Methylobacterium currus: one gene and its partner. The protein of the gene in region 1 interacts with the protein of each later gene in a pairwise test. Links are inferred from orthologs where the notes say so. Each region holds a gene or a part of one and is shown on either strand. Other genes may lie near its edges.

What was found.
Region 2: the proteins of DA075_RS11355 (region 1) and rsfS interact in binary tests that used the Escherichia coli proteins (3 or more experiments, as listed by UniProt). The link is inferred for Methylobacterium currus from one-to-one orthologs.

The regions. Positions count from the first base shown.
Region 1 is NZ_CP028843.1:2,379,874-2,394,397, reverse strand. Bases 5,179-8,113 are described here. They hold DA075_RS11355 (ATP-binding protein), read left to right. Parts: upstream 5,179-6,067; coding sequence 6,068-7,159; downstream 7,160-8,113. Other genes in these bases: DA075_RS11350 (DUF5682 family protein), read left to right, coding at 7,169-8,113; DA075_RS11360 (DUF5691 domain-containing protein), read left to right, coding at 5,179-6,007. In the rest of the region: DA075_RS11390 (helix-turn-helix transcriptional regulator), read right to left, coding at 1-49; DA075_RS38120 (sigma-70 family RNA polymerase sigma factor), read left to right, coding at 290-1,054; DA075_RS11380 (hypothetical protein), read left to right, coding at 1,273-1,662; DA075_RS11375 (hypothetical protein), read left to right, coding at 1,837-2,058; DA075_RS11365 (SWIM zinc finger family protein), read left to right, coding at 3,022-4,395; more of DA075_RS11360, read left to right, coding at 4,457-5,178; more of DA075_RS11350, read left to right, coding at 8,114-9,508; DA075_RS11345 (VWA domain-containing protein), read left to right, coding at 9,505-10,659; DA075_RS11340 (hypothetical protein), read right to left, coding at 10,798-11,091; DA075_RS11335 (acyl-CoA dehydrogenase family protein), read left to right, coding at 11,839-13,002; DA075_RS11330 (LLM class flavin-dependent oxidoreductase), read left to right, coding at 13,017-14,111; DA075_RS11325 (ABC transporter substrate-binding protein), read left to right, coding at 14,225-14,524.
Region 2 is NZ_CP028843.1:5,195,674-5,209,991, forward strand. What follows is about bases 3,868-6,596. They hold rsfS (ribosome silencing factor), read right to left. Parts: upstream 5,518-6,596; coding sequence 5,218-5,517; downstream 3,868-5,217. Other genes in these bases: DA075_RS24015 (murein hydrolase activator EnvC family protein), read right to left, coding at 3,868-4,612; rlmH (23S rRNA (pseudouridine(1915)-N(3))-methyltransferase RlmH), read right to left, coding at 4,696-5,184; DA075_RS24030 (nicotinate-nucleotide adenylyltransferase), read right to left, coding at 5,823-6,431; DA075_RS24035 (glutamate-5-semialdehyde dehydrogenase), read right to left, coding at 6,473-6,596. In the rest of the region: DA075_RS23995 (DUF2939 domain-containing protein), read right to left, coding at 1-21; DA075_RS24000 (RNA pyrophosphohydrolase), read right to left, coding at 56-589; DA075_RS24005 (divergent polysaccharide deacetylase family protein), read right to left, coding at 671-1,864; DA075_RS24010 (S41 family peptidase), read right to left, coding at 2,016-3,344; more of DA075_RS24015, read right to left, coding at 3,344-3,867; more of DA075_RS24035, read right to left, coding at 6,597-7,762; DA075_RS24040 (TadE/TadG family type IV pilus assembly protein), read right to left, coding at 7,874-9,271; lepA (translation elongation factor 4), read right to left, coding at 9,731-11,536; DA075_RS24050 (NAD(P)/FAD-dependent oxidoreductase), read right to left, coding at 11,687-12,775; DA075_RS24055 (phosphoenolpyruvate carboxykinase), read right to left, coding at 12,873-14,318. UniProt on the Escherichia coli protein: Functions as a ribosomal silencing factor. Interacts with ribosomal protein uL14 (rplN), blocking formation of intersubunit bridge B8.

The DNA of each region.
Region 1 (14,524 bases):
GGCCGGCGATGATCTGCCGTAGTTCATGCCTGTCGACGCCTGCGGTCACGGTCGGGGCGATCCCTTCGTCCTGTGTCGCTGCCTCTCGGGCAGCGGAGCACAAACGGATCGCGCGCTAACGGGTTCCCGCCGGAGAACGAGATTCACCGGTAGATTCGTATCATTGACGTAATTGGCAGCGACCAGAAATAAGTCGGACCACGGCCGGCGCAGCAGGCTGCCCCACGGGATGGTCCCGTACCGGCCGACTGGTCTAGTCCGATAGGTGTAGCGTTTACGGGCCCTTTCCGTGAGAACAGACGACGTGCCGCCAGAATCGGTCGCCGCGACGGGGGCCGCCATCACCCTGATCCCCTCGCATCTCGGCGGGCTCCTGCGGGAGTACTATCCCGAGGCCGACGCGCTCGATGCCGGCTCGGCCCTCGGCCAGGTCCTGGCGCGCCTGACCCAGGCCCTCGATGCGGTGGAGGCAGGGGCCGAGCACGAGGTGCCGGCGGCGTTCAGGACCGGGCTCCTCGGCGCGGTGCCGCGCCTGCGCCGCTACGCCCTGTCCCTGACCCATCACGGGGCCGATGCCGACGATCTGGTGCAGCACACCCTGCTCAAGGCCTGGGAGCACCGGCGCCAGTTCGTCCCCGGCTCCAGCCTGTCGGCCTGGCTGTTCGCGATCCTGCGCAACGGCTTCTTCAACGGCCGCCGCAAGCACCGCCTCGAAGTGGCGGATCCCGACGGGGCCCACGCGGCCACCCTGGCGAGCGCCGCCGAGCAGGAGCACCGGGCCACCTTGCGCGACCTTCAGGGCGCCCTCGACCGGCTCGAGCCGGCGCAGCGCGAGGCGCTCTTGCTGATCGCCGTCGAGGGCCTGTCCTACGAGGCCGCCGCCGACCTCATCGGCTGTCCGGCCGGCACCGTGAAGAGCCGCGTCAGCCGGGCCCGCGACCGGCTCGGTCAGGACCTGGACCGGGACCCGCCGAACCGGGACTCGCCGAACCGGGACTCGCCGAACCGGGACTTGCCGAACCGGGCCGTCCTGAACCCGCTCGGCGCCGCCTGAGGGCGTCGAGGCCGGCGCATCCTGTTCGCCCGTGAGGGCGTCCCCCATCGTCCCGGCGCTTTCCCCCGAGGCGTCCGGGACGGTCGCGAGCCGGGCACGGCAGTTTCCCCCGTCCGTGCCCGGCTCCGTCGCCGAATCACCCCCCCGCCGATGTCCCGCGCGCCGGCCCAGTGGAGGGCTGAGCGTCCGGATCGGAGGAGACTCCATCAGAGGAGACCATGATATCGTCCCGCCGCCCGGTCCTCGCGCCGGTCCTGTTCTTCGCCCTCGCCGCGCCGGCCTTCGCCACCGCCGTCCGGGCGGCTCCCGCGGCGAACCGCTTCGACGGCGCCTGGTCGGTCGTCGCCACCGCCGAGAGCGGGAGCTGCGCCGGCCCGTACCGCTACCCGATCGTGATCCGGGACGGCATCGTGGACGATGCCGGCAGCCACGGCGTCGACGCGTCCGGGCGCGCCACGGCCGATGGTCGCCTCACCGGCACGATCCGCAGCGGGCTCGCCAGTGTCGCGGTCACCGGCACCTTGCGCGGCTCCGCCGGGCGCGGGCGCTGGAGCCTCGCCGGGATCAGCCCCTGCACGGGGCGCTGGACCGCCCGGCGCACGGGCTGATGCGCCCGCCTCCGTCGGCGCGCCTCCGTCGCGCGCCGGCCCCCGTGGGAGCAGCGCCGATGCGCCGCATCCTTTCCGCTCCTGGATATAACAGGTTCCCGCTCGACAAAGTCAGCGGCCCACGCCTTGCTGGCGGGCAATGGAACGGGACGCGATCGAGGAGCGACGGGACGGATGCCGGCATACCGATTGCGCGGGGCGATCCGCGCCACGGACGGAGAGATCGGCCCCCCGCTGATCGACGAGATCATCACGGCCGGCGACCGGCAGGAGGCCGTGCGTCTCGCCAACACCCGGGAGACGACCCCCGCCGACGAGCAGGTGAACGCCCTGTGGCTGGTCGATGAGGGCGGGACCCTGGTCTGGTCGCTGCGCCTGGCCGACCGCGAGGTCTAGCGCCGCCTCGACGTCGTTGGGGACCCCTGAGGGCGATCCATGACGGCCTCTGCCACGGTGCGCGGCCGGTCGAGACGGAGGCTGACCCAAAGGCGCCGTTGCCCGACCAGCATGGCTTCCGCATGCTGCGCTCCGGAGCAGACGACGCGAGACGACATTAATCCCACGTCAACCCCGACGCTGCTCCCGCAGCGTTTCTTTCGCCCGAGCGGCACCGTGACCCGTTCGCCCCTCGACGACATGCGGATCCTCGCCAAAGCCGCGATCCCCGTCTGCTGCTGATCATCCTGGCCGGCCTGTGCGGCTTCGACCTGTCGCGGATGAGCCTCGTCGCGCAGGCCTGCCAGGGTGCTCGGCCGCGAGTCGCCACCGGCAGGGTGGCCTCCGAGGTCCAGCTTGATCGGACCCGACACGGGGCGGTGGTGAACCGCATCGTCTCCGACAGCTCGATGACCGTGATCGACGCCTTCGAGACGGAAACCAAGGCGATCGCCGCAGGCCTGCCGGGCCGGCGAGACCGCCGCGGCTTCCGGCGACCGGGCCCGGGTCACCACCGTCGTCGTCGCCTCGATCGCCGGCGCGGTGGCGCTCGTCCTCGCCTGCCTGATCCTGCAGCGTGGCGTCGCCGGGCCGGACTGCGTGGACAGGGCAGCCTTCGCACCCTCCTTCTTCTTTCGCGCCTCCGACGCTCCCGTGCACCCGTGGGAGGAGGCGTCCCGTTGCACAATGACGAAGCGACAGAGCGCTCGTCCTGAGATGCGCACAAGACGATCGCCGGCGTCGGATCCATGCGCCTGAGCTGGCAATCCGCGTACTGGTCGGCCGTCAAGATCATTCTTGGAATTAATGTAAAGTGTAGCGGCATCTGATCTTGTGTTTATGGCCAAGCTTGCCTGCGACATCGTTTCGTGCAGACTGGCCCCCACGCCAGACACGTTGCACGGACAGACAGCCGGCCGCCGCATGAGCCTGACGACTGCACAGATCCTCGACCTCGCCCCCGATGCCGCGAGCCGCAAGGCCGGGCAGGACCAGGCCAAGCCCCAGAAATGGAGCGGACTCGGCCGGGCCGGAACGGTGATCTGGGGCGAGATCAAGGGCAGCGGTGCCAGCCCCTACCGCACCGTCGCCGACCTCGCCGGTCCGGCCTCGAAATGCACCTGCCCGAGCCGGAAATTCCCGTGCAAGCACGGCCTCGGTCTGATGCTGGTCGATGCCGCCGCAAGCCTGCCCGAGGCGGAGCCGCCGGACTGGGTCGCGGCCTGGTCCAAGGGCCGCGAGAGCCGCGCCGCCGCGGCCGAGACGAAGGCCGCCGCACCGGCCAAGCCCGTCGACGAGAAGGCGCAGGCCAAGCGCCGGCAGGCCCGCGAGGAGAAGGTCGCGGCCGCCCTCGACGAGCTGGATCTCTGGCTGCGGGACCTGATGCGCCGCGGCCTCGCCGCTGCCCGCGCCGAGCCTTACGCCTTCTGGGACCGCATGGCGGGGCGCCTCGTCGACGGCCAGGCCCCGGGCCTCGCCCGCCGGGTGCGCGCCCTGCCGGGGCTGATCGCGGCGGCGCCGCAAGCAGGCAGCGCCCGGCCGGAGGCGGCTTTGGGCCTCGCCCTCGGGCGCATCGCCCTGCTGGCGCGTGCCGCGCGCCGTCTCGACGCCCTGGCGCCCGGGCAGGCGGCGGGCGCGCGCGCGGCGCTGGGCTATCCGGTGACCGCCGAGGAAATGGCGGCGCGGCCGGACCACGCCGACGACTGGGCGGTGCTGGCCCACGCGATCGAGGAGGAGGACAGGCTGACCGCCCGCTCGGTCTGGCTCGTCGGCCGCCGCACCGGTGCCCTGGCGCAGGTGCTCGATTACGGCACCGCCGGCTCGCCCCTGCCGCCGGCTCCCGCCGCCGGCCAGGATTTTTGCGGGGCGCTCGCCTTCCAGCCCGGCGACCCGCCCCTGCGGGCGGTCTTTCGTGACGGGCGCGCCGGCCCGGCGGCGGAGCCCGGCCTGCCCGGCGGCGGCAGCGTCGCGGCGGCGCGGGACGCCTTCGCGGCGGCGCTCGCCCGCTCGCCCTGGACGGAGCGCTGGCCGGTCTGCCTCGCCGGCGTGCGGCTCGGCCGGCTGCCTCCTGTGGGCGCCGGCGCGGTCGCCTTCGCGGCCGGCGACGCGACCGGCTGCCTGCCGCTGCGGAGCGATCCGCGCCTGCCGAGCCTGCTCGCGGTCGCGGGCGGGCGCCCGGTCGGCCTGTTCGGCCTGCATGACGGCCACGGCCTCAGCCCCCTGGCCCTCGCGATCGGGGGCCGCCTCTACGCGATGCCCGCCGAGGCCTCGCAAGCCGTCCTGCTGCAAGTGGCCTGACGGGACATGGCGTGACGGGACATGACGTGACGAGACAAGGCGCGAGGCGGGTGATCTCAACATGATGGACTCGACCGACCTCGCCGCGGATGGCTGGGAGCCGATCCTGGCCGCCGCGCTCCTCGGCGCCGAGCGCGCGCCGCCTGGGGGCCCCGGGCCCCTCGGGGATCTCGTGACGGAGGCCGATCCCGGCAGCGCCCTGCTGGCGCGCCTCGCCCTGCACGGCATCCACCACCTCGCCGGGCTCGATCTCGCGGCCGACGCCATGGAGCCGGTGGCCGTCCGGGAGCCGGCCGGGCCCGAATGCCCGCCCGCCGCCGCCAACCGGCTCTACGCCCTCCTCACCGGCGGCTACGCGACGCGCGAGCGCCTGCGCGAGTGGTTCGACCTCGCGGCCGCCGCGGGGATGCGCCCGCCGGCCTGGCTGCACCAGGCCCTGTTGCGCCACACGCAACACCTGCCGGAGACGGTCGGCGCCGTCGCCGGCGCCGAACTCGACTGGCTGGCGCGCGCCTGCGGCGAGGACCCGGCCGCGGCGCCGGCCGCTTCCGACTGGACCGAGGGCACCCTGGCCGGGCGCCGCGCCGCCTTCGCGGATCTTCGGGCCCGCGACCCGGAGGGCGCGCGGATGGCGCTGGAGGCGGTCTTCCGCAAGGAGAAGGCCGATATCCGTGAGGCCCTGGTCGGCACCCTGTGGACCGGGCTGTCCGAGGCCGACGCGCCCTTCCTCGAAGCCTGCCTCGACGACCGGGCCGGGGGCGTGCGCGAGGCCGCCCAACGCCTGCTGCCGCGCCTCCCCCGCTCGCTCTACGCCTCGCGCATGGCGGTGCGGGCGACCACCGCGCTCGTCATCGAGAGCAAGAGCCGCCTCTTGCGGAGCGCGACGCACGAGCTGGTCGTGACCCTGCCGGAGGAATCCCCCGCGCTCGCCCGCGACGGCGTCGAGCCCCATGCCTGGGAGCAGCGCGGCGGCGGCGTCCGGGCCGGGCTGTTGCGGGACATCCTGGCGCGCGCGCCGCTCCACGCCTTCGCGGGGCATCCGCCGCGGCTCTGGATCGAGCTGGCCTTGCGCAGCGAATGGGCGGAGCCGATCGTCCAGGGCCTGTTCTCGGCCGTCGCGCGCGAGGGCGATCCGGCCTGGGCGAGGGACATCGCCGATCTTCTGGCCGAGGCCTACGAGGGCAAGGTGTCGGGTCTCCGGCGCACCAACGAGCTGCTCGGTCGGTGGGTGCAGGCCCTCGACCTCCTGCCCGAGCCCGAGTGGGAGGCGCGGGTGACGGAGCTGATCCGCGCCCGCAAGATCGAGGCGGTCCTGGCCATACTGGCGAAGGGGCCGGACTCGTTCTCCGAGCGGTTCAGCGCCGCGCTGATCGACTGGCTCGCCTTCGTCATCCGCGGCTCCGACGACCTGCGGCGCGACCTCGCCAAACCGTACGTGATCGGCCGCCTCGGCGAGCGGCTGTGGCCGGGCGAGGACATCGCCGCGACCGCGGCGGCGCTCGCCGCGCGGCTGCCGGAGGAGGAGGGGGGCGACCGCCTGCGCCAGCAGGTCATGAGCCTCGCCGAGACGCTGGAGCTGCGCGTCGCGATCCGGCGCGAGTTCCAACCCTGATCTCGACGGCCTGACGCATCAGCCCGTCGGCCCGACACGCACCGAGGAGACAGCCCGAGGATGACGTCGACCAAAGCCGCACAACTCCGCCAGTCCGCCGAGGACGCCTTCGCCGAGGAGATCGCCGCCCTGCGCCAAGCCGACGACCGGCCGCGCCCGCCGAACTGGCAGATGTCGCCGCAAGCGGTCGTCACCTACCTGATGGGCGGCACGCTGGCCTCGGGCCAGACGATCACCCCGAAATACATCGGCGACCGGCGCCTGATGGAGGTCGCGGTGGCGACGCTCGCCACCGACCGGGCGCTCCTGCTGCTCGGCGTGCCCGGCACCGCCAAGAGCTGGGTCAGCGAGCATCTGGCGGCGGCGATCTGCGGCACGTCGCGGCTGATCGTCCAGGGCACCGCCGGCACCAGCGAGGAGGCGATCCGCTACGGCTGGAACTACGCGCTGCTGCTCGCCAAGGGGCCGAGCCGCGAGGCGGTGGTCGCCTCGCCGGTGATGCGGGCAATGTCGGAAGGCCGCATCGCCCGGGTCGAGGAGCTGACCCGCATCCCGTCCGAGACGCAGGACAGCTTCATCACCGTCCTGTCGGAAAAAACCCTGCCGATCCCCGAGCTGAACGAGGAGGTGCCCGCGCAGAAGGGCTTCAACCTCATCGCGACGGCCAACAACCGGGATCGGGGCGTCAACGAGCTGTCGAGCGCCCTCAAGCGCCGCTTCAACACCGTGGTGCTGCCCCCTCCCGCGACGATCGAGGCGGAGATCGCCATCGTCGAGACCCGGGTCGCGTCGCTCGGCCGCGCCTTCGAGATCCCGGCCGAGCCGCCGGGCGCCGACCAGATCCGCCGCGTCGTCACGATCTTCCGCGAGTTGCGCGAGGGCGTGACGGTGGACGGCAAGAGCAAGGTCAAGCAGCCCTCGGGCACGCTCTCGACCGCCGAGGCCATCAGCGTCGTCGGCAGCGGGCTCGCCCTCGCCGCGCATTTCGGCGACGGCCGCCTCTCGGCCGGCGACCTCGTCTCGGGCATCTCCGGCGCTGTGGTGAAGGACCCGGTGCAGGACGCGATCGTCTGGCGCGAATATCTCGAGACCGTGGTCAAGGAGCGCGACGGCTGGAAGGACTTCTACAAGGCCGCCCGCGCGAGCGCGTGACCTCAAGCGATGCCCACTATCCGCCTCTTCGGCATCCGCCATCACGGCCCCGGCTCGGCCCGCTCGCTCCGTGCGGCGCTCGCCGAGTTCGCGCCCGATTGCCTCCTGATCGAGGGACCGCCGGATGCCGACGCGCTGATCCCCCTCGTCGCCCACGAGGCGATGGCGCCGCCCGTGGCGCTCCTCGTCTACCGGCCCGACCGGCCGCGCGACTGCGCGTTCTTCCCCTTCGCGGCCTTCTCGCCCGAATGGGTGGCGATGCGCCATGGCCTCTCGGCGGGAGCGGCGATCCGCTTCATCGACCTGCCGCATGCCCACCAGCTCGCCGACGGCTTCGGCGCGCGACCTGAGCCGCCGGAGGGCGCACCGGTCGACGGGGAGCCGGTCGCCGAAGCCGCGGCGGAGCCGGGCGACCCATCGACGGTTCCGGCCCCGGCCGCGATCCGCCGCGATCCCCTCGGCGAGCTGGCCGCCGCCGCCGGCTATCCGGACGGCGAGCGCTGGTGGGACGCCCTGGTGGAAAGCCGGGCCGGCGCCGACGGTGACGTGTTCGCGGCGATCGCCGAGGCGATGGGCGCCCTGCGCGACGGCGCCGAGCCCGACCCGGAGGACGGGATCCGCGAGGAGGCCCGCGAGGCCCATATGCGGGCGGCGATCCGCAAGGCCGCCAAGGAGGAGTTTTCGCGGATCGCCGTGATCTGCGGCGCCTGGCACGTGCCGGCGCTGGCGCGCCACGACGCCAAGGGCCAGGCCTCTGCCGACGCTGCGACGCTCAAGGGTCTGCCCAAGACCAAGGTGGCGGCCGCCTGGGCGCCCTGGTCCTACGAGCGGCTGGCTACCGCCTCCGGCTACCGCGCCGGGGTACTGTCGCCGGAATGGTACGACACGCTGTGGCACCACGAGGGGCGCGTCGCCGCCCGCTGGCTCGCCCGGGCCGCCGCGCTCCTGCGGGAGGAAGACCTCGACGCCTCGCCCGCTTCGGTGATCGAGGCGGCGCGCCTCGCCGAGGCCCTGGCGGCGTTCCGCGGCCGGTCGCGCCCCTCCCTCGACGACCTCGACGAGGCGACGCAGGCGACGCTCTGCTTCGCCGACCCGGCGCCGATGGGGCTGATCCGGCGCAAGCTCGTCATCGGCGAGCGCCTCGGCGCCACCCCGCCCGACAGCCCCGGCACGCCGGTCGAGGCCGATTTCGAGGCGCAAGCCAAGCGCCTGCGCCTGAAGCCCGGCGCGGCGGCGGGCGACCTCGTCCTCGACCTGCGCAAGGAGACGGACCTTGCCCGCAGCCACTTCCTCAACCGGCTGGCGCTGATCGGCGTGCCCTGGGGCACGCGGCGCGAGGCGCGCGGGCGCGGCACCTTCAAGGAGGCGTGGTTCCTCGCCTGGCAGCCGGACTGGGTGGTGGAGCTGGTGGCGGCCTCGGCCGAGGGCGGCACGGTGGCGGAGGCCGCCGCCGCGCGGGTGAAGTCCCGTGCCCGGGGCGCGCAGCGCGTCGCCGAATTGTCGGGCCTGATCGGCACCCTGCTCGACGCCGACCTGCCCGAGGCGACCGCCCAGGTGGTCCGGGCCCTCGACGACCGCGCCGCGGTCTCGGCCGACGTGTTCGACCTGATGGACGCCCTGCCGGCGCTGGCGGAGCTTGCCCGCTACGGCTCGGTGCGCTCCTCCGACACCGAACCGGTGCTGGCCCTGGTGCGCGGCCTGGTGCCCCGGGCCGCTGCCGGCCTCGTCGCCGCCTGCCAGAGCCTCGACGACGAGGCCGCCAGGGCGGCGAAGGCCCGCATCGTCGCCGTCTCGGGCGCGGTCGCGCTCCTGGAGGATCCGGCGCTGAAGGCGGCCTGGCAGGAGGCGTTGCGGGCGCTCGCCGACCAGGACCATGTCCATGGCCGCGTCGTCGGTCGCGCCGTGCGCCTGCTGTTCGACGAGCGCGCCATCGACGCCGGGGAGGCCGGCACCCGCTTGCGCCTCGCCCTGTCGCGCGCGGCGGGCGCGGTGCCGGCCGCCGCCTGGATCGAGGGTTTCCTGGAGGAGAGCGGCACCGTCCTGATCCACGGCCAGGGCCTGCTCGGCGTCGTCGACGAGTGGCTGTCCGGCCTCGACGACGCCCTGTTCACCGAATTGCTGCCGCTGGTCCGCCGCACCTTCGCGACCCTCGCCCCGGCCGAGCGCCGGGCGATCGGCGAGGCGCTGGCCCGCCCGGGCGGGCCAGCGCCGGGGGAGGAGGGGCCGGAGGGCTTCGATTCCCGCCGCGCCGCTTGCGTGCTGCCGATCCTGCGCCTGCTGCTCGGCCCTGAGCCCGCCAAGAACGAGCCTGCGAAGAACGAGCCCGCCGAGACCGGAGACGCCGCATGAGCGAGACGGACCGCCTGCGCCGCTGGCGCCTCGTCCTCGGCGGAGGGGCCGCGGAGGGCACCGGCTGTTCTTTAGGCGAACGCGACCAGCGCCTCGACCGGGCGCTCGGCGCCCTCTACGATTCCGACCGCAAGGGGGGCCTGGGCGCCTCTGCCCCCTCCGTGCCGCGCTGGCTCGGCGACATCCGCGACTACTTCCCGGCCTCGGTCGTGCAGGTGATGCAGCGCGACGCCTTCGAGCGGCTCGACCTCAAGCGGATGCTGACCGAGCCGGAGATGCTGGAAGCGCTCCAGCCCGACGTGAACCTCGTCTCGACCCTGATCTCGATGCGCGGCCTGCTGGGCGGGCGCACCAGGGAGACCGCGCGCCTCGTGGTGCGCAAGGTCGTGGACGAGCTGATGAAGCGGCTGGAGGAGCCCCTGCGCCAGGCGGTCAACGGGGCGATCGACCGCGCCAGCCTCAACCGCCGGCCGCGCCACGCCGAGATCGACTGGCACCGCACCATCCGGGCGAACCTGCGCCACTACCAGGCCGAGTACCGCACCATCATCCCGGAGACCCGCCTCGGCCACGGTCGCAAGAGCCGCGGCTCGCTGAAGGACGTGATCCTGTGCATCGACCAGTCCGGCTCGATGGCGAATTCCGTGGTCTATTCGAGCATCTTCGGAGCGGTGATGGCCTCTCTGCCCGCAATTTCGACGCGGCTCGTGGTGTTCGACACCGAGATCGTCGACCTTACCGACGAGATGGACGATCCGGTCGAGGTGCTGTTCTCGGTCCAGCTCGGCGGCGGCACCGACATCAACCGGGCGATTGGCTATTGCGCCTCCCGCATCACGCGGCCCGAGGACACGGTGCTGGTGCTGATCTCCGACCTCTACGAGGGCGGGGTCGAGGCGGGGCTGCTCGCCCAGGCCCAGCGCCTGGTCACGGCTGGGGTGCAGGTGGTGGCCTTGCTGGCCCTCTCCGACGAGGGCGCGCCCTCCTACGACCGGGCGCTCGCCGCCCGCCTCGCCGGCCTCGGCGTCCCCGCCTTCGCCTGCACGCCCGATCTCTTCCCCGACATGATGGCGGCGGCGATCCGCAAGCAGGATCTCGGGGCCTGGGCCGCGGGGGCCGGCATCGCGGCGGTGCCGGCGGCGGGGGGGTAGGCCCGTTCTTCTCGGTTGTCGCAGCGCGCGATCTCGGGTCGGACTTCCACCAGCTTGCGATCGCGCAACGCTGCCGGAGCCATGCGCGACCACGCTGCAATACGGCACACGACAGAGCAGTTTGGTCGCGCTGGTGGCTCAGATGCCGGCCATGACCTCTCGGAAATCCCAGCCGTTGCCGATCGGCTTGGCCTGGATCGGCCAGTTCGCGGACCCGTCACTTGTGCCCGCATGCGTGTAGAACAGCATGTCGCCATTCTGACGGATCACGTAGATCGGTGTTGCAGAGGTCGCGGCCATGGCAGGATTGACCCGGTCTATGAGAGCCGCGGCGCCAGCCGCCGACATCGCCGTCAAAAGGACCTTGCGCCGGCTGAGGCCGGTCGAAGCTTGTCCGGTCTCGCTCTGTCCGAAAGGCGGTTCCGTCCTCATGGCGCTCTTCCTCCACTCCGTGACGGACTGGCGCAGTTTTTCTGCATTCTAACCAGGCATTGGAAGAATTGAACGCCGGCATGATGAGGGCTTCATCAATTCGAAAATTCTGAATAGAGACCCGACGATCGAACAAAATGACATATTTGTCGTGGGTTTTGCATCCTCCAAACGGAGGATTCTGGGCTATCTGTTGGCGTAACCGGCACCCGTTGCGCTGTCGGTCTCGGCATCCCGTCCCCCGTGCAGCGGACGCCCGGCCACGTTTGGGTGACGGCCGCTCCCTGCGCGTCCGCCCGGCCGACCGCCCGGCTCCCAATCGGCAGGCCTGCGACGGCGGAGCTTCGCTCCGCACGCCTGAGAGGGGCGCCGTACGGACTCGTTCGGCGTGGCCGGTTGGATGGCTGCTTCCCACTCTCAGCCGTCCTCCGCACCCTCCGTCGATCTGCTGAGAATCGTGCCCGTGCTCGCGGCCTGGCGAGAACAGACATGCTGGACGACGACGGCAGACAAAAATCGTATCGCGCTCCCGCCCTCGAGGGAAAAACACTCTCAATTGTCGCGGGAATACAAGAATATTAATCTCGTTGACGCTTGCGATATCCAAGATAAGGTTTCAGGCGGCGACGAAATTACTGCAACTTCAAGCCAAAATTTCGGAGCCGCACGCGTGGCCCGCTCAGGAAGGTTCGCGACCATGATCCCATGCCGCTCGCTCCGGCGGAGTCGTTCCCGGGCTCCCCAAGCATGACGGCTCCGTCGCGCCGGCTCAGCCCCGCGAACCGGGATCCGGTCGCGGTCGCGCGGGCGCTCGCCCCCATCCTCGCCCCGCTCGCCGCCGCCGACGACCGCGAGGGGCGCTTCGCGGGCCAGAGCCTCGCGGCGATCCGAGAGGCGGGGCTTGCCGCCCTGACGGTGCCGGAGGCCCGGGGCGGCCTCGGCGCCGGGCTCGCGGTCGCCAGCGCCGTCATCGGGACGCTGGCCGAGGCCGACCCGGCGGCGAGCCTCGTCCTGGCGATGCAGGCCGTCCACCATGCGAGCCTAGCCCGGGCGACCTGGCCGGAGGGCGTCGCGGCACGGTTGCAGCAGTCGGCCGTCCGCGAGGGCGCCTTCGTCAACGCGCTGCGGGTCGAGCCCGCCCTCGGCTCGCCGGCCCGCGGCGGCCTGCCGGAGACCGTGGCGCGGCGGGTGCCGGAGGGCTGGCGGATCACGGGCCGCAAGATCTACTCGACGGGAGCGCCGATCCTCGCCTCCGGGCTGGTCTGGGCCCGCACCGACGAGGCCGAGCCCCGGGTCGGGCTCGTGGTCGTGCCCATGGCGGCGCCGGGGGTGCGGATCGAGGAGACCTGGGATCATCTCGGCCTGCGGGCGAGCGGCAGCCACGACGTCGTGCTCGATCGCGTGCTGGTGCCGGAGGACCACGCCGTCGATTGGCGCCCGCCCGCCGCCTGGGCCACGCCCGACCCGGTCACGCTCGCCTGGAACACCACGCTGCTGGCCAGCCTCTACGACGGCGTCGCCCGGGCGGCGCAGGGCTGGCTCCGCGCCCACCTGACCGAGCGCGCGCCCGCCAATCTCGGCGCGCCGCTGGCGAGCCTGCCAAGGGTCCAGGAGGCCGTCGGCGAGAGCGAGCGCCTGCTCGCGGTCAACCGGCGGCTCCTGCGCGGCGCCGCCGCCGAGACCGATGCGGGCTCGCCGCCGCCGGTCGCGGAGAGCGGGCTCATCAAGCTCACCGTCACCGAGAACGCGATCCAGGTCGTGCAGGGCGCGGTCGCGCTCGTGGGCAATCCCGGCCTGTCGCGAAACAACCCGCTCGAACGCCACCTGCGCGACGTGCTCTGCGCGCGCATCCACACGCCCCAGGGCGACGCGGTCCGGCTGGCGGCCGGGCGCGCGGCGCTCGGCGCCTGACAGGAGGATTTTCCATGCAGGACGTGCACTTCATCGGCTTCGTCGCGGCCCAGTACGGGTCGGAGATCCACGCCCCCGCCGGGCCCGTCGTCGACCGGGCCTATCTCCGGGCCGCGGCGCAGGCGCACGAATACGGCGGGTTCGACCGGGTGCTGATCGCCTTCCACTCGACCGCGCCCGACAGTTTCGCGCTGGCGCAGTACGTCGCCTCGGTGACCGAGCGGATCGGCCTGATGATCGCCCACCGACCGGGCTTCCAGGCGCCGACCGTCGCGGCGCGCCAGCTCGCCACCCTCGACCAGCTCACCGACGGGCGGGCCGGCGTCCACATCATCACCGGCGGCAACGACGCCGAGCTGGCGCAGGACGGCGACGCCCTGACCAAGGACGAGCGCTACGCCCGCACCAGCGAATACCTCGACATCGTCAAGGCGTCCTGGACCAGCGCGGGCCCGTTCGACTACGACGGGCGCTACTACCGCGTCGCCAAGGGGTTCTCGGCGGTCAAGCCGGTGCAGCAGCCGCACCTGCCGGTCTATTTCGGCGGCTCCTCGGACGCCGCGATCGCGGTGGCGGGCCGGCACGCCGATGTCTACGCGCTCTGGGGCGAGACCCAGGCGCAGGTGCGCGAGACGATCGCCCGGGTGCGCGCCGCCGCCCACGCCCACGGGCGTGAGGAGACAATCCGCTTCAGCCTGTCGGTCCGGCCGATCCTGGCCGCGACCGAGGACGACGCCTGGGCCCGGGCGGAGGAGATCCTGCGGCGAACGAAAGCCTTGCGCGCCGCCCGCGGCCTCGGCCCCGCGGCGGTGCCGCCGAACGAGGGCTCGCGCCGCCTGCTCGCGGCGGCCGCGAAAGGAGACCGGCTCGATCGGCGGCTCTACACTGCCATCGCCGCCGAGACCGGGGCGCAGGGCAATTCCACGGCCCTCGTCGGCACGCCCGAGCAGGTCGCCGAGGCGCTGCACGAATACCACGCCCTCGGGGTGACGACCTTCCTGATCCGCGGCTTCGATCCGCTGGAGGACGCGGTGCAGTACGGGCGCGAGCTGATCCCGGCCTTCCGGCACCTCGCCGCCGCGTCGGCCCGCCGCCCGGCCGCCGCGTGAGGGCGAAGCAGACGACGCGCTGCCAGCCTAACGCTTCGTCTGCTTGGATTTATTGTCTTGTCGCGGACTTTTTGCCGCAAAACCGGCTCCCACCTTTGCGAAATCTGCTCAGCATGCGCCCGATCCTCGCTCTCCTCGCCCTCCTCTTCGCCGCCCTGCCGCTCCACGCCGAGACGATCCTGCGGGTCGGCGACCAGAAGGGCGGCTCGCGCGCCCTGATGGAGGCGGCGGGCGTCCTCGACGGCCTGCCCTACCGGCTCGAATGGCGCGAGTTCCCGGCCGCCGCGCCGCTCCTCGAAGCGCTCAATGCCGGGGCGATCGATACCGGCATCGCCGGCGACGCGCCGTTCACCTTCGCGGCCGCCGCCGGTGCGCCGATCAAGGCGATCTTCGCCATCCGCCAGAACCAGGCC
Region 2 (14,318 bases), 2.8 Mb from region 1 along the record:
CGCGAGCCACCAGCGCGTCATGCCCGATCGCCGGCAGGAGGGTGCGCGAGGCCGGTCACGCGGGGCGCGCGAGGTGGGCGAAGGCGGCGATCACCTGCTCGTAGACCGGGCGCTTGAACGGAATGACCAACTCGGCGAGGTTGGCCAGCGGCTCCCAGCGCCAGCCGTCGAACTCCGCCTTGTGGGCGCCGCCGCCCGGCCGCAGGATGTCGATCTCGCGCTCGTCACCCTCGAACGCGAAGGCGAACCATTTCTGGGTCTGGCCGCGGTAGCGCCCCTTCCAGGGCTTGCCCGCCGCAAAGGTCGGCAGGTCGTAGGAGTACCAGCCCGGCGCCTCGGCCAGCAGGCGCACCGACGCGGGGGCGACGTTCGTCTCCTCGTAGAGCTCGCGCAGGGCGGCGTCGCGCGGTGCCTCGCCCTCGTCGATGCCGCCCTGCGGCATCTGCCAGGCATGGGCGCCGAGATCGGCCGATTCGTGCCGCCGATGGCCGGCGAAGACCAGCCCGTCGCGGTTGAACAGGGCGATGCCGACGCAGGGCCGGTAGGGAAGGCTGGCCAGGGCGGCCTCGGAGCGGTGAAGCGGTGCCATGAGGCGACCTTAGAGCAATTTCCCCGTCTGTGGACCGACCATCCGGCAAAATTGCGGGGTGAGAGGGGGTAGGGCCGCGATTCAGGGTCCGGAACGCATGGCTCGGCTCGCCGGGACCAGCAGGATGCCGCGGGATTCGAGGTCCCGCGCCCAGCGGGCGATGCGGTCGATGGAGAGCGGCAGGGCGGTGGCGGAGCCCAGCGCGAAGCCCGCCTTGCGCGCCGCCTCCTCCAGGCGAGCGAGCTCGCGGTCGATCGCGTCCGGGCGCGGCACCGCGTCGACGACGATCTCGGCCCGGGCCGCCGGCACCTTGGCCTTGCGGGCGAGGTCGCGGGCGAGCGAGCGCGGCGAGCTGCCGTCGTCGAGGAAGCCGAGGCCGCGGGCGCCGATCTCGCGCAGGACCGGCTCCAGGGAAGCAGCCTCGGCCGTGAGGCGCGCGCCCATGAAGTTCGTCACCCCGACCGCGCCGGGCACCCGGGCAAGCACGAAGGCGAGGCGGTCGAGGTTCTCGGCCGGCTTGGCCCCCGCCAGCAGGGTCTGGGGGCCGGGGTCGTTGTCGGGATAGTCGAACGGCTCCATCGGCACCTGGACCATCACCTCGTGCCCGGCCTCGCGGGCGCGGGCGGCGCTGCGGGTGACGTCGGCGCCGTAGGGCGCGAAGGCCAGGGTGACCGCCGGCGGCAGGCGCTGCACCGCGTCCTGGGTCGCCGCCTGGCCGATGCCGAGGCCCGAGACCACGAGGGCGATGCGGCCGGCGACCGCCCCGCCCCGCTCCAGCCCCGAGGCCTCGGGGCGGGCATAGACGTCGAGGGACCGGGCACCGTCCGGGCCGATCTTCGGCAATGTGCCGTAGCGGCCGCGCTCGGCGAGACGCGGGTCGGGGGCGGGGTTCAGCTGGATCGGGGCGTTGCCCGGCACCCGGATCACCACCGAATCCGGCGCGGTCGCGCCGTCCGGCCGGCTCACTGCGACGCCCGAGGCCCGCTCGACCTCGCCGGCGCTGCGGCTCGCGGGGTCGGGACGCGACGGAACGGCCGGCTCCGGCGCCGGCGCGCTCGGTGCCCGGATCGTGATGGCGGCGATCGCATAGGGCTCGCCGGCGAGCGGGTCGTCGCTGAGGACGAGGAAGGCGGCGAGCGCGAGGGCGCCTGCGCCGAGGGCGGCGCCGGCGAGCAGCCGCGGCTGCAGGGCGGCGCGCCAGCGCTGGACGCGGGCGGTCGCCTCGCCCCTCAGCCCGAGGGGACGGGTCAGGATGGTGTCGGACGCGAGCGGCACTGGCGTGAGGTCCCGCGACCGTGTCGCTGCTAGATAAGCGGAAGGCCCGCAGCGCCGGTCGTTCGACCGGTATTGCGGGCCTTCGTGGTAAATGCGGCGTTAAGGCGGGCGCGTCCCGCGCCCGGGAGACACCGTTAGGAGACGCGGCCGATCAGTTCGGGTTCGGGACGGTGGTCTTCGCGGTGTTGGCGGCGCCCTTCTGCACGCCGTGCAGGAAGTCGATCGCGGCGATCAGCTGCTTGTCCTTGGCCGGGTCCGGCGGGACATAGGCCGACGACCCGCCGCGCTCCTCGGTGTCCTTCTGCTTCAGGTGGCCCTTCAGGCCGGCCTCGCCCTTGGTCTCGTCCTTGCCCTTCAGCTCGTCGGGCACGTCCTGCAGCACCTCCTGGTCCGGCTCGATGCCCTTGGCCTGGATCGAGCGGCCGGACGGGGTGTAGTAGCGCGCGGTGGTAAGCCGCAGGGCGCCGTTGCCGCCGAGCGGGATGATCGACTGCACCGACCCCTTGCCGAAGGAGCGGGTGCCGAGCACCGTCGCCCGCTTGTGGTCCTGAAGCGCGCCGGCGACGATCTCGGAGGCCGAGGCCGATCCGCCATTGACCAGCACCACGACCGGCTTGCCCTTGGTCAGGTCGCCGGACTTGGCCGAGAAGCGCTGGGTCTCGTCCGGGTTGCGGCCGCGGGTCGAGACGATCTCGCCGCGGTCGAGGAAGGCGTCGGAGACCATCACCGCCTGGTCGAGCAGGCCGCCCGGATTGTTGCGCAGGTCGATGATGAAGCCCTTGAGCTTGTCGCCCGGCAGGTCGGTCGCGATCTTGTCCACGGCGGCCTTCAGGCCGTCATAGGTCTGCTCGTTGAACTGGGTCAGGCGGATATAGCCGATGTCGCCGCCCTCGGTGCGCGAGCGCACGGGCTTGATCCGGATCAGGTCGCGGTTGAGCGTGACCTCGATCGGGTCCTTGGCCTCCTTGCGGGTGATCTTGAGCTTCACCGGCGAGTTGACCGGGCCGCGCATCTTGTCGACGGCCTGGTTGAGGGTCAGGCCCTGGACCTGGTCGTTGTCGATCTGGGTGATGATGTCGTTGGCGAGCAGGCCGGCGCGGGCGGCCGGCGTGTCGTCGATCGGGGTGACGACCTTGATCAGGCCGTCCTCCATCGTCACCTCGATGCCGAGGCCGCCGAACTCGCCCCGGGTCTGCACCTGCATGTCACGGAAGCTCTTGGCGTCCATGTAGCTCGAATGCGGGTCGAGGGAGGTCAGCATGCCGTTGACGGCCGCCTCGATCAGCTTCCCCTCGTCGGGCTTCTCGACGTAGTCGGTGCGGATCTTCTCGAACACGTCGCCGAACAGGCTGAGCTGGCGATAGGTCTCGGCCGAGGCAGCGACGGCGCTCGTGCTCGAGAGCAGGTGGGTCTGGGTCGCCACCGTAGCCGTCCCGGCGCCCAACATGGCTCCGAACAGGACGAGGGAAACTTTGCGCATTATCCGCGAACCTTCTCGCTTGACCCTTTGGCCCACCAAGGATCCGGGTCGATGGAGCCACCGTCTTTTTTGAACTCGACGTACAGGACGGGATCGTTCCGCCCACCGGCTCCTGCCGAAGGTGCGGCGCCCGTGTCTCCCATCACGGCGACCGGCTCCCCCGCGAGCACGAACTGACCCACCTCGACGTTGATCTGGTCCATGCCCGCCAGGAGCAGATAGTAGCCGTCGCCTGCGTTGATGATCAAGAGACGACCGTAGGAGCGGAACGCCCCCGCATAGGCCACCCAGCCGTCGGCCGGAGAGGAGACGACGCCCCGCGGGCGCGTCATGAGCGATATGCCGCGGCTCGTTCCCCCGGCCCCGTCCGGGCTGCCGAAGGTCCGCACCACCTCGCCGCTCACCGGGCGCGGCACCAGGCCGCGCACCTGGGGGAAGGGCACCTTGGGGGCGAGCCGCGCCGGATCGCGCAGGGCCGCCGCCGCGAAGCGCTCGCGGGTCTCGCGGCTCTCGGCCTCGGCCGCCTCCTTGGCGGCGCCGGCGGCGCGGCGGGCATTCGCCAGGTCGCCGTCCAGGCGGTCGACCAGATCCTTGAGGGAGCGGGCCTGGCCGGCAAGTCCCGTCGCGCGCTCGCGCTCGGCCGTCAGGCCGCTCTCGGCCTCGCCGAGGCGGGCCTGGCGGGCGGCGATGAGGGCGGTGAGGCGCTGGCGCTCGGCGGCCCAGCCCTTGATGTCGCCGCGCAGGGTCTCCTGGTCGGCGGCGATGAGGCCGCGCAGGCGCACCAGCTCGGCGAGGTCGCCGGCCAGGGTCTCGGCCTCGCCCTGCAATTCGGGCACCACGGCGCCGAGCAGCATCGAGGTGCGGATCGCTGCGAGCACGTCCTCGGGCCGCACCAGCACCGCCGGCGGCGGGCGCCGTCCCATGCGCTGGAGCGCCGCCAGCACCTCCGCGATGACGCCGCGGCGGGCCTCCAGCGAGCGGCGCAGCGCCGTCTCGCTGCCCGCCATGGTCTGGAGCCGCGCCTCCAGCTCGGAGATGCGGTCCTCCGCCTCCTGCGCCTTGCGGGCGGCGTCGATCAGGGCCTGGTTGAGGCGGGCACCGTCGCCCTTGATCTCGGCCACCTCGCGCTCGAGCTTGGCCCGGGTCTCGGTGCTGGCCTGGAGCGCGGCGTCGATCGCCCGCAGGCTCTCGGCCCGCCGGTCCTTCTCGGCTTGGGCCTTCGCCACGGGATCTTGTGCCTTCGCCACGGGATCTTGAGCCTTCGCCACGGGATCCGCATCTGGCGCCGGCTGGGCGCAGGCGAGGGTCGCGGCCGTCAGGAGCGCGGCGATGGCGGGGGGGAGCGCTCGGGTCACGGGGCGCCGCGGTGATAGGGATGGCCGGAGAGGATCGTCATGGCCCGGTAGAGCTGCTCGAGGGCCAGGACCCGGACGAGCCCATGCGGCAGGGTGGCGGCCCCGAAGGCGAAGATGAGGTCCGCTCTGGCCCTGACACTAGGATCCAGGCCGTCGGCGCCGCCAATCACGATGGCGAGACCGGGCCGCCCGCCGTCGCGCCACGCGCCGAGCTGGTCGGCGAAAGCGAGGCTCGTCACCGCCCTGCCGCCCTCGTCGAGGACGAGCACGGCGGCGCCCGGCGGGATCGCCGCCAGGATCGCGCCCGCCTCCTCGGCGCAGCGGTCCGGCGCGCGCCGGGCCCGGCTCTCCGGGATCTCGGTCAGCTGCACGGCGGCGAAGCCGAGGCTGCGGCCCAGCGCGTCGGCGCGGCCGCGATACTCCTCGGCGAGGTCGCGCTCCGGGCCGCGCTTGAGGCGGCCCACCGCGACGAGGGCGAGCCGCATGGCGGCGTGTCCGTCCGTCTGCGCTGCGTGCGGTCAGCCGGCGAGGCGGTCGGCCGGCCGGTCGGCGCCCCAAATCTTCTCGAGATTGTAGAAGTGCCGCACCTCGGGCCGGAAGATGTGGACCAGGAGGTCGCCGGCATCGATCAGCACCCAGTCGCAGGCCGGCAGGCCCTCGACCCGGGGATTGCCGAAGCCGCGGCTCTTCAGCTCCTGGATCACCTTGTCGGCGATGGAGCCGACATGGCGCTGCGAGCGGCCGGAGGTGATGATCATGGCGTCGGCGATGGAGGTCTTGCCGGCGAGATCGATCTCGACCGTCTCCTCGGCCTTCATGTCCTCGAGGCAGGCGAGGGCAACCGACCTCATGTCCGCGGCCTCGGGCGCGTCGATCCGGGATTGCTGCCGGGATTCCTGCGCATCGGGCTGCACGGGAAGCTCGTTGTCATGAGCTTCGTGAGAGATTGCGTCGTTCAGTGCCGGCCCCTGTCGATGAAGGCACCCGGTGGCGCCACGAGACGATGTTGCCCGCGGCATACGCGGTGCCGATGCCATTAGACGGTGACAGTGGCGAACCGATGGCGAATTTTCAAGCTGGGGCCGCGCAAATCCCTTGCAAGCTCCCTGGCAATCGCCCGCGATCAGGACGTGGACCGGACCGTGGCGGCGCGCAGAGCCGTCGAGGACAGGCTGTTGCGCGGCCCGTGGAGGAAGACCCAGGCCGGCGGCGCCCGGTCGGCCAGGGTCGGGGCGGCGGCCTCGTCGAGGCGCGAGCCCGCGAGCGCCCGGGCGGCGGGGGACGCCATGGCCCGCAGGGTGTAGCCCGGCCGGTCGATCACCGCGATGGGCATCCGGGCGGCGATCGTGCGCCAGCCGCGCCAGCGATGGAAGCTCGCCAGGCTGTCGGCGCCCATGATCCAGACGAAGTGGACCTCCGGGTGCCGCGCGGTGAGCCAGGTCAGGGTCTCGACGGTGTAGCGAACCCCCAGGCCCGCCTCGAAGTCGGTGACGGCGATCCGCGGGTCGCGCGCCACCGCCCGGGCGCCCGCGGCGCGGGAGGCGGCGTCGGGCAGGTGGCTGCGGTCCTTGAGCGGGTTGCCGGGGCTCACCAGCCACCACATCCGGTCGAGGGCGAGGCGCCGCAGGGCCAGCCGGCTGACATGCCGGTGGCCGGCATGGGCCGGGTTGAACGAGCCGCCATAGAGGCCGACCCGCAGGCCCGGCGCGAGGGGCGGCAGGCGCACGATCACGCGCGCGGTTCCGGAGCGTGGCGCCTCCCGCCTTCAGGTCGTCACGGGCGGATCTGCCCGGTGCCGCGGACCCGGTACTTGAAGGTGGTGAGCTGCTCGACGCCGACCGGGCCGCGGGCATGCATCCGCCCGGTGGCGATGCCGATCTCGGCGCCGAAGCCGAACTCGGCGCCATCGGCGAACTGGGTCGAGGCGTTGTGGACGACGATCGCCGAATCGACCTCCGCCAGGAAGCGCTCCGCCGCCGCCTGGTCCTCGGTTAGGATCGAGTCGGTGTGGTGCGAGCCGTAAGATTCGATGTGGTCGATGGCGGCCTCGAGCCCGTCCACCACCCGGACGGAGATGATCGCGTCGAGATACTCGGTGCGCCAATCCTCCTCGGTCGCCGGCGTCACCCGGGGATCGACCGCCTGCACGCCTTCGTCGCCGCGCACGGCACAGCCGGCCTCCAGGAGGTCGGTCACCAGGGGGCTGAGATAGGTGCCGGCGCAGGCGCGGTCGACCAGCAGGGTCTCGGCGGCGCCGCAGATGCCGGTGCGGCGCAGCTTGCTGTTGCGCACGATGGTGCGGGCCATGGCGAGGTCGGCGGCCGCGTGCACGAAGACGTGGCAGATCCCCTCCAGATGGGCGAAGACCGGCACCCGCGCCTCGTCCTGCACCCGGGCCACCAGGCCCTTGCCGCCGCGGGGCACGATCACGTCGATGGCGCCGTCGAGGCCGGTGAGCATGGCGCCGACCGCCGCCCGGTCGCGGGTCGGCACGAGCTGGATCGCATCCGCCGGCAGGCCGCTGCGGGTCAGCCCCTCGCCCATCGCGGTCGCGATCGCTGTGGCGCTGCGATGGCTCTCCGAGCCTGCGCGCAGGATCGCGGCGTTGCCGGCCTTCAGACAGAGCGCGCCGGCATCCGCCGTGACGTTGGGGCGGCTCTCGAAGATCACGCCGACGACGCCGAGCGGCGTCGCCACCCGCTCGATCGTCAGGCCGTTCGGCCGCTCGAAGGTCGCGAGGGTGCGGCCGACCGGATCGGGCAGGCCGGCGACGCTCTCCAGGCCTTGCGCGATCGCCTCGATCCGGGCGGGGTTCAGCGCCAGGCGGTCGAGGGTGGCGGCGGGCAGGCCCTTGGCCCGCGCCTCCGCCATGTCGGCGGCATTGGCCTCGAGGATCGCCGCGCCCGCGTCGCGCAAGGAGCGTGCGGCCTCCCGCAGGGCCTCGTCCTTGGCCGGGCCTGGGACCAGAGCCATCCGGCGGGCGGCGGCGCGGGCCTGCCTGCCGATCTCGCGCATCAGCGCGTCGACATCCTCGGGACGGGGCTTCAGGCTCAGCACGGACACGGATCGTCATCCTGGCCGCCATCACGGCGGCGTTTCGGCCGCCCTTGCCGGGCGGCGCGTCGGTCGGGCCCTTCTCATGCCACGCCCGCGAGCGCGGCGACAAGCGGAGCGTCAATTCGCCAGTCCGACCGAGCCGCTCCTCGGTCCCAGTCCCTTGGGCACCGGCACGTCGGTCGCGCTGTAGCGGGTGTTGATCACGAGGCGCGGGCTGTTCGACAGGAAGATCTGGTTGGCGACGATCGCGGTGTACTCGGACTGATCGGCCACCACCTGATTGGTCTGCACGGAGAAGGTACCTCGCGGCAGGTAGATCGTGCCGACGAGGCGCCGCGCACTGTTGCTGAGAACCTCGAACGATCGGCCGACCGGCGCGGCGCGATCCTCGAAGAACAGCAGGCCAGCCATGTCCCCGTCGCGTGGCGCCGTCAGCTCGACGACGGAGTTCGGTTGGAGAAGCAATGGCTGCATGGTCCGCACTTTGGGCCACGCGATATTGCCCGTGAAATAGAAGCCGACGCCATCTCCCTTCATGTAGCCGCGCGTTCTGACATTTATCGCCTGTTTGCAGATATTGATTAGCGCTACCGCCGTCACGAAACCCAACGTAAGCGACGGTGGCCTGCAGATCGTCTCCACCTCGGTCCGTTGCCCAGGCGGGCCGACGACAAGCGGACCATCCTTCATCACGTAGATACCCGGTCGCAACGTCACCTCGGCACCTCCCCCGATCGAAAGGCCACCGCAATACGTTCCCGGCGAGAGCGTGTAGGTGCCATCCGTGAGCGCCAGGTCATTGGCGATGCAGCTTCCGACCGGTGGTGCCGGCCGGCCGGCGAGCGGGTCCTTGAGGGTCGGGCAACCGGTGACCGGGAGCGGCCTGAAGTTCGCATGTCCTCCCTGGTAGCCGCCGACCGCGCAGGTTCTCGTCGCCGTGACGACGCTCCGATCGCTTCCCGAGAGTCCCACGGCACTGGGTGACAGGGAGTACACGACGCAGTCGTCGGCTTCGATCCTGGCACTGTTCCTCAATTGGATCGCCTGGATCCCTCCCGACGCCAGACCCAAGACGCAGAGCTTGGACGAGTTGACAGCCTCGGCAGTGGCCGAGACGGCGATGTCGGTGAGATGCGGCGTCACCAGACGGCTCATGATCGCCCGCTTGTGCTGGGTCAGTGTCACCCTGACCCCGGTCGGCGGCACCTCGCCATGCATCCACCTGGCCGGCACGAAGGGTCCGCCCGGGCGCTCACGGATCACCGCCACGGTCGCCACGGCGACCCGCCCGTCGCCGCGCTCCACCTTCACGGCGCTGTCGACGTAGGATTGCGCCAGGGACTGCATGCGGTGCGGGCTCGCGCCGGACACCTGGAGATCGGACGCGACCGCGAGGGCCGCGGCATCGGCCACCTGCTGCAGCATCGTCCGTTGCAGCACCCAGGACGCGTAGTCGATGCCGAGACCGACCATGCCGAGCAGGAGGGGAGCGACGAGGGCGAAAATGAGCACCACGCTCGCCGCACGATCCGCCGCGAACCGGTTGCAGTGAGCGAATCCGTACCGAATCATCTTGCCAAGCAGCCCAACTTCCACACTCGGCGCAGTTTGCCTGGAACGAGTTAAAGTCACCTTACGTCATATGACGCAATGTAAAGGGGTATTTACTTTTTTAGTTTCCTGATCGTTGCGTTAGCTTTGGCGGCCGGCTGCAGCACAAGGTTGCATCATACCGCCGCGCCTTCGAACGGATCCGTTCCAAGGCGCTGGCTCAGCCCGAACGGGCGTCGGCGCTGATGCGCCGGACGCCTTGGCATCGACGTGTCGATGCCAAGGCGCGAGGGTATAATAGGAATGATATCCTTATGCCGATGCCGCCACGGCGGATGCCGTTGCAGGGGTCATAGGGCATGAACAGAAACGCCGCCGGACGGCCGGCGGCGCTCGCTTCGCGAACCGATCCGTTCCTGCGGGTCAGCTGTCCATCTTGAGGGCGGCGATGAAGGCTTCCTGCGGGATCTCGACCTTGCCGAACTGGCGCATGCGCTTCTTGCCCTCCTTCTGCTTGTCGAGGAGCTTGCGCTTGCGGGAGATGTCGCCGCCGTAGCACTTGGCGGTGACGTCCTTCGACAGGGCCCGGATGGTCTCGCGGGCGATGATCTTGCCGCCGATCGCCGCCTGGACCGGGATCTGGAACAGGTGGCGCGGGATCAGGTCCTTCAGCTTCTCGCACATCGCCCGGCCGCGGCTCTCGGCGCGGGTGCGGTGCACCAGCATCGACAGCGCGTCGACCGGCTCCGCATTCACCAGGATCGACATCTTCACGAGGTCGCCCTCGCGATAATCCGAGATGTGATAGTCGAACGACGCGTAGCCCTTCGAGATCGACTTCAGCCGGTCGTAGAAGTCGAACACCACCTCGTTGAGCGGCAGGTCGTAGACGACCATGGCGCGCTTGCCGACATAGTTGAGGTCGATCTGGGTACCGCGCCGGTCCTGGCACAGCTTGAGCACGCCGCCGAGATACTCGTCCGGCGTCATGATCGTGGCGCGGATCCACGGCTCCTCGATCGTATCGATCTTCATCACGTCGGGCATGTCGGCCGGGTTGTGCAGCTCACGCTGCTCCCCGTCCTGCATGTTGAGGTGGTAGACCACGCTCGGCGCGGTCGAGATCAGGTCGAGGTTGAACTCGCGCTCCAGCCGCTCCTGGATGATCTCGAGGTGCAGGAGGCCGAGGAAGCCGCAGCGGAAGCCGAAGCCGAGCGCCGCGGAGGTCTCCATCTCGTAGGAGAACGAGGCGTCGTTGAGCCGCAGCTTGCCCATCGCGCCGCGCAGGTTCTCGAAGTCGGCGGCATCGACCGGGAACAGGCCGCAGAACACCACCGGCTGCACCGGCTTGAAGCCCGGCATCGCCTCCTTGGTCTGGCGCTTGTCCTCGGTGATGGTGTCGCCGACGCGGGTGTCCGCCACCTCCTTGATCGAGCCGGTGAAGAAGCCGACCTCGCCGGGACCGAGCTCGGAGACGTCCTGCATCTTGGGCCGGAACACGCCGAGGCGCTCGACGCCGTAGGCCGCGTCCGCCCCCATCATGCGGATCGTCATGCCCTTCTTGAGCACGCCGTCGACGATGCGCACCAGCACCACGACGCCCAGATAGACGTCGTACCAGGAATCGACCAGCAGCGCCTTCAACGGCGCGGTCCGGTCGCCCTTCGGCGGCGGCAGGCGGGTGACGATCGCCTCCAGCACCGCCTCGATGTTGAGGCCGGTCTTGGCCGAGATCGGCACCGCATCCTTGGCGTCGATGCCGATCACCTCCTCGATCTGCTCCTTGACCCGGTCGGGCTCGGCCGCCGGCAGGTCGATCTTGTTGAGGACCGGGACGATCTCGTGGTTGGCGTCGAGCGCCTGGTAGACGTTGGCCAGCGTCTGCGCCTCGACGCCCTGCGAGGCGTCGACGACCAGCAGCGAGCCCTCGCAGGCGGCGAGCGACCGCGACACCTCGTAGGCGAAGTCGACGTGGCCGGGAGTGTCCATCAGGTTGAGGATGTAATCGCGCCCGTCCTGCGCCTTGTACTCGAGGCGCACGGTCTGCGCCTTGATGGTGATGCCGCGTTCCTTCTCGATGTCCATCGAGTCGAGCATCTGCTCGCTCATGTCGCGCGCCGCGACAGCGCCGGTGATCTGGATCAGCCGGTCGGCGAGCGTCGACTTGCCGTGGTCGATATGGGCGACGATCGAGAAATTGCGGATGTTGTCGATGGGGGACGCGGTCATCGTGTGGCTGTCTCCGGCGCGCAGGCGCAGCAGGGGACGCGGCGCACGGGGGTTTTCGGAAATCCTCGAAGGCGCGAGATAGCAGCGGGTCAGGCCGGCAACAAGGCGGCTGCCGGCCGCGGCGGCGTCGAGACGAGTGCGCAGCCCCCGTCACGCCCCCAGCCGGTCCGCCACATCCTCCGCCAGCGACAGGCTCGACGTCAGCCCCGGGCTCTCGATGCCGAAGAGATGCACCAGCCCCGGCAGCCCGTGCTCGGCCGGGCCGTCGATGAGGAAGTCGGCGGCCCCCTCCCCCGGGCCGGACAGTTTCGGGCGGATGCCGGCATAATCGGGCACCAGGGCCCCGTCGGGGAGCGCGGGCCAGTAGCGGCGGATGGCGGCATAGAACAGGGCGCCGCGGCCGGGATCGACCTCGTAATCGGGCGCGTCGATCCACTCGACATCGGGGCCGAAGCGCATCCGGCCGGCGAGGTCGAGGGTGAGGTGGATGCCCAGCCCCCCCTCGACCGGGGCCGGGTAGATCAGCCGCGAGAAGGCCGGCCGGCCGGTGCAGCCGAAGTAATTGCCCTTGGCGAGCACCAGGCGCGGCACCCGGTCCGGCGGATAGCCCTCGGTCGCCCGGGCGAGCCCCTGCGCCCCGAAGCTCGCGGCATTCACCACGGCGTCGACCGTGATCTCCTCGTCGTCGCCGAACCGGGCGACCCAGCCCTCGGGCGCGCGGGTCAGGCGGGAGATCGGGGTGTTGAAGGCGAGCGCCCCGCCCGCCCCCTCGATGTCACCCTGGAGCGCCAGCATCAGGGCGTGGCTGTCGACGATGCCGGTCTCGGTCGAGAGGAGGGCCGCGTTGCAGGTCAGGTTCGGCTCGAGCCGCCGGGCTTGCGTGCCGTCGAGGAGCGACAGGCCCTCGACGCCGTTCTCGACCCCTTGCGCATGGATCGCCGCGATCTTGGCGCCCTCGGGCTCGGTCGCCGCGACGATCAGCTTACCGATCTTCGCGTGGGGCACCCCGTGGCTCTGGCAGAAGGCGTAGAGCCGGCGCCGGCCCTCGACGCAGTGGCGCGCTCTCGCCGAACCGGTCGGATAGTACATCCCGGCATGGATCACCTCGGAATTGCGCGAGGACACGCCGGTCCCGATCCCGCCCTCCGCTTCCGCCACGATCACCTCGTGGCCGCGCAGGGCCAGTTCCCGACCGATCGCGAGGCCGACCACGCCGGCACCGACGACGAGCACCATCATCGGCCGCTCCTCCCTTCAGGTTTCTTCGTTTGGGCTTGTACAACGAAAAAGGGCCCCTCTCCGGGGAGAGGGGCCCTCTGGCGACCGCTCGCGCGCGTTACGCCGCGATCGACATGGTCGGCTCGGCGGCCCGCACGTCGGCATCGACATGGGCCTCGAAGCGCTTGAAGTTGCTCTGGAACATCTCGACCAGGCTCTTGGCCGTCTCGGCGAAGGCCGCCTTGTCCTGCCAGGTCTTGACCGGGTACAGGATGTGCGGCTCGACGCCCGGCACCGAGGTCGGGACCGCGAAGCCGAAATACGGGTCGCGGCGGAAATCCGCCTTGGCGAGCGAGCCGTCGAGGGCCGCGGTCAGCAGCCGGCGGGTGACCCGGATCGGCATGCGCCGCCCGGTGCCGACGCCGCCGCCGGTCCAGCCGGTATTGACCAGCCAGCAATCGACGTGGTGACGGGCGATCAGGTCGCGCAGCAGGTTGCCGTAGACCGAGGGATGACGCGGCATGAACGGCGCGCCGAAGCAGGTCGAGAAGGTCGCCTCCGGGCCCTTCAGCCCCTTCTCGGTGCCGGCCACCTTGGCGGTGTAGCCCGAGAGGAAGTGGTACATCGCCTCGGCGCCGGTCAGCTTGGCGATCGGGGGCAGCACCCCGAAGGCGTCGCAGGTGAGCATGACGATGTTCTTCGGGTGCCCGGCCTGGCCGGTGGCGCTCGAGTTGCTGATGAAGGGCAGCGGGTAGGCGCAGCGGGTGTTCTCGGTGCGCGAGGCGTCGTCGAAGTCCGGCAGGCGGGTGACCGGATCGATGACGACGTTCTCCATCACGGTGCCGAAGCGCTCGGTGGTGGAGTAGATCTCGGGCTCGGCCTCCCGCGACAGGCGGATGGTCTTGGCGTAGCAGCCGCCCTCGAAGTTGAAGATGCCCTTCGGGCTCCAGCCGTGCTCGTCGTCGCCGAGCAGCACGCGGTTCGGGTCGGAGGACAGGGTGGTCTTGCCGGTGCCCGACAGGCCGAAGAACAGCGCCGAGTCACCCTCGTGGCCCACATTGGCCGAGCAGTGCATCGGCATCACGCCCGCTCTGGGGAGCACATAGTTCAAGTATGTGAAGACCGACTTCTTCATCTCGCCGGCATACGAGGTGCCGCCGATCAGCACGATCTTGCGCGAGAAATCGACCGCGATGACGGTCTCGCTGCGGCAGCCGTGCCGGGCCGGATCGGCGCGGAAGCTCGGCAGGTCGATGATGGTCAGCTCCGGCTCGAAGCCGGCGAGGGTCTCGCGCTCCGGGCGGATCAGCAGGTTGCGGATGAACAGCGAGTGCCAGGCATATTCGGTGAAGACGCGGGTCCGCACCCGGTGGCCGGCCTCGGCGCCGCCGACGAGATCCTGGGCGAACAGCTCCTTGCCCTCGGCATGGGCGAGGAAATCCTCCAGCAGGGTCTCGAACTGGGGCCGGGTGATGCCGCCGTTGTTCTCCCACCAGACCTCGTTCTCGGTCTCCGCGTCGCGGACCACGAACTTGTCCTTGGGCGAGCGGCCGGTATGGATGCC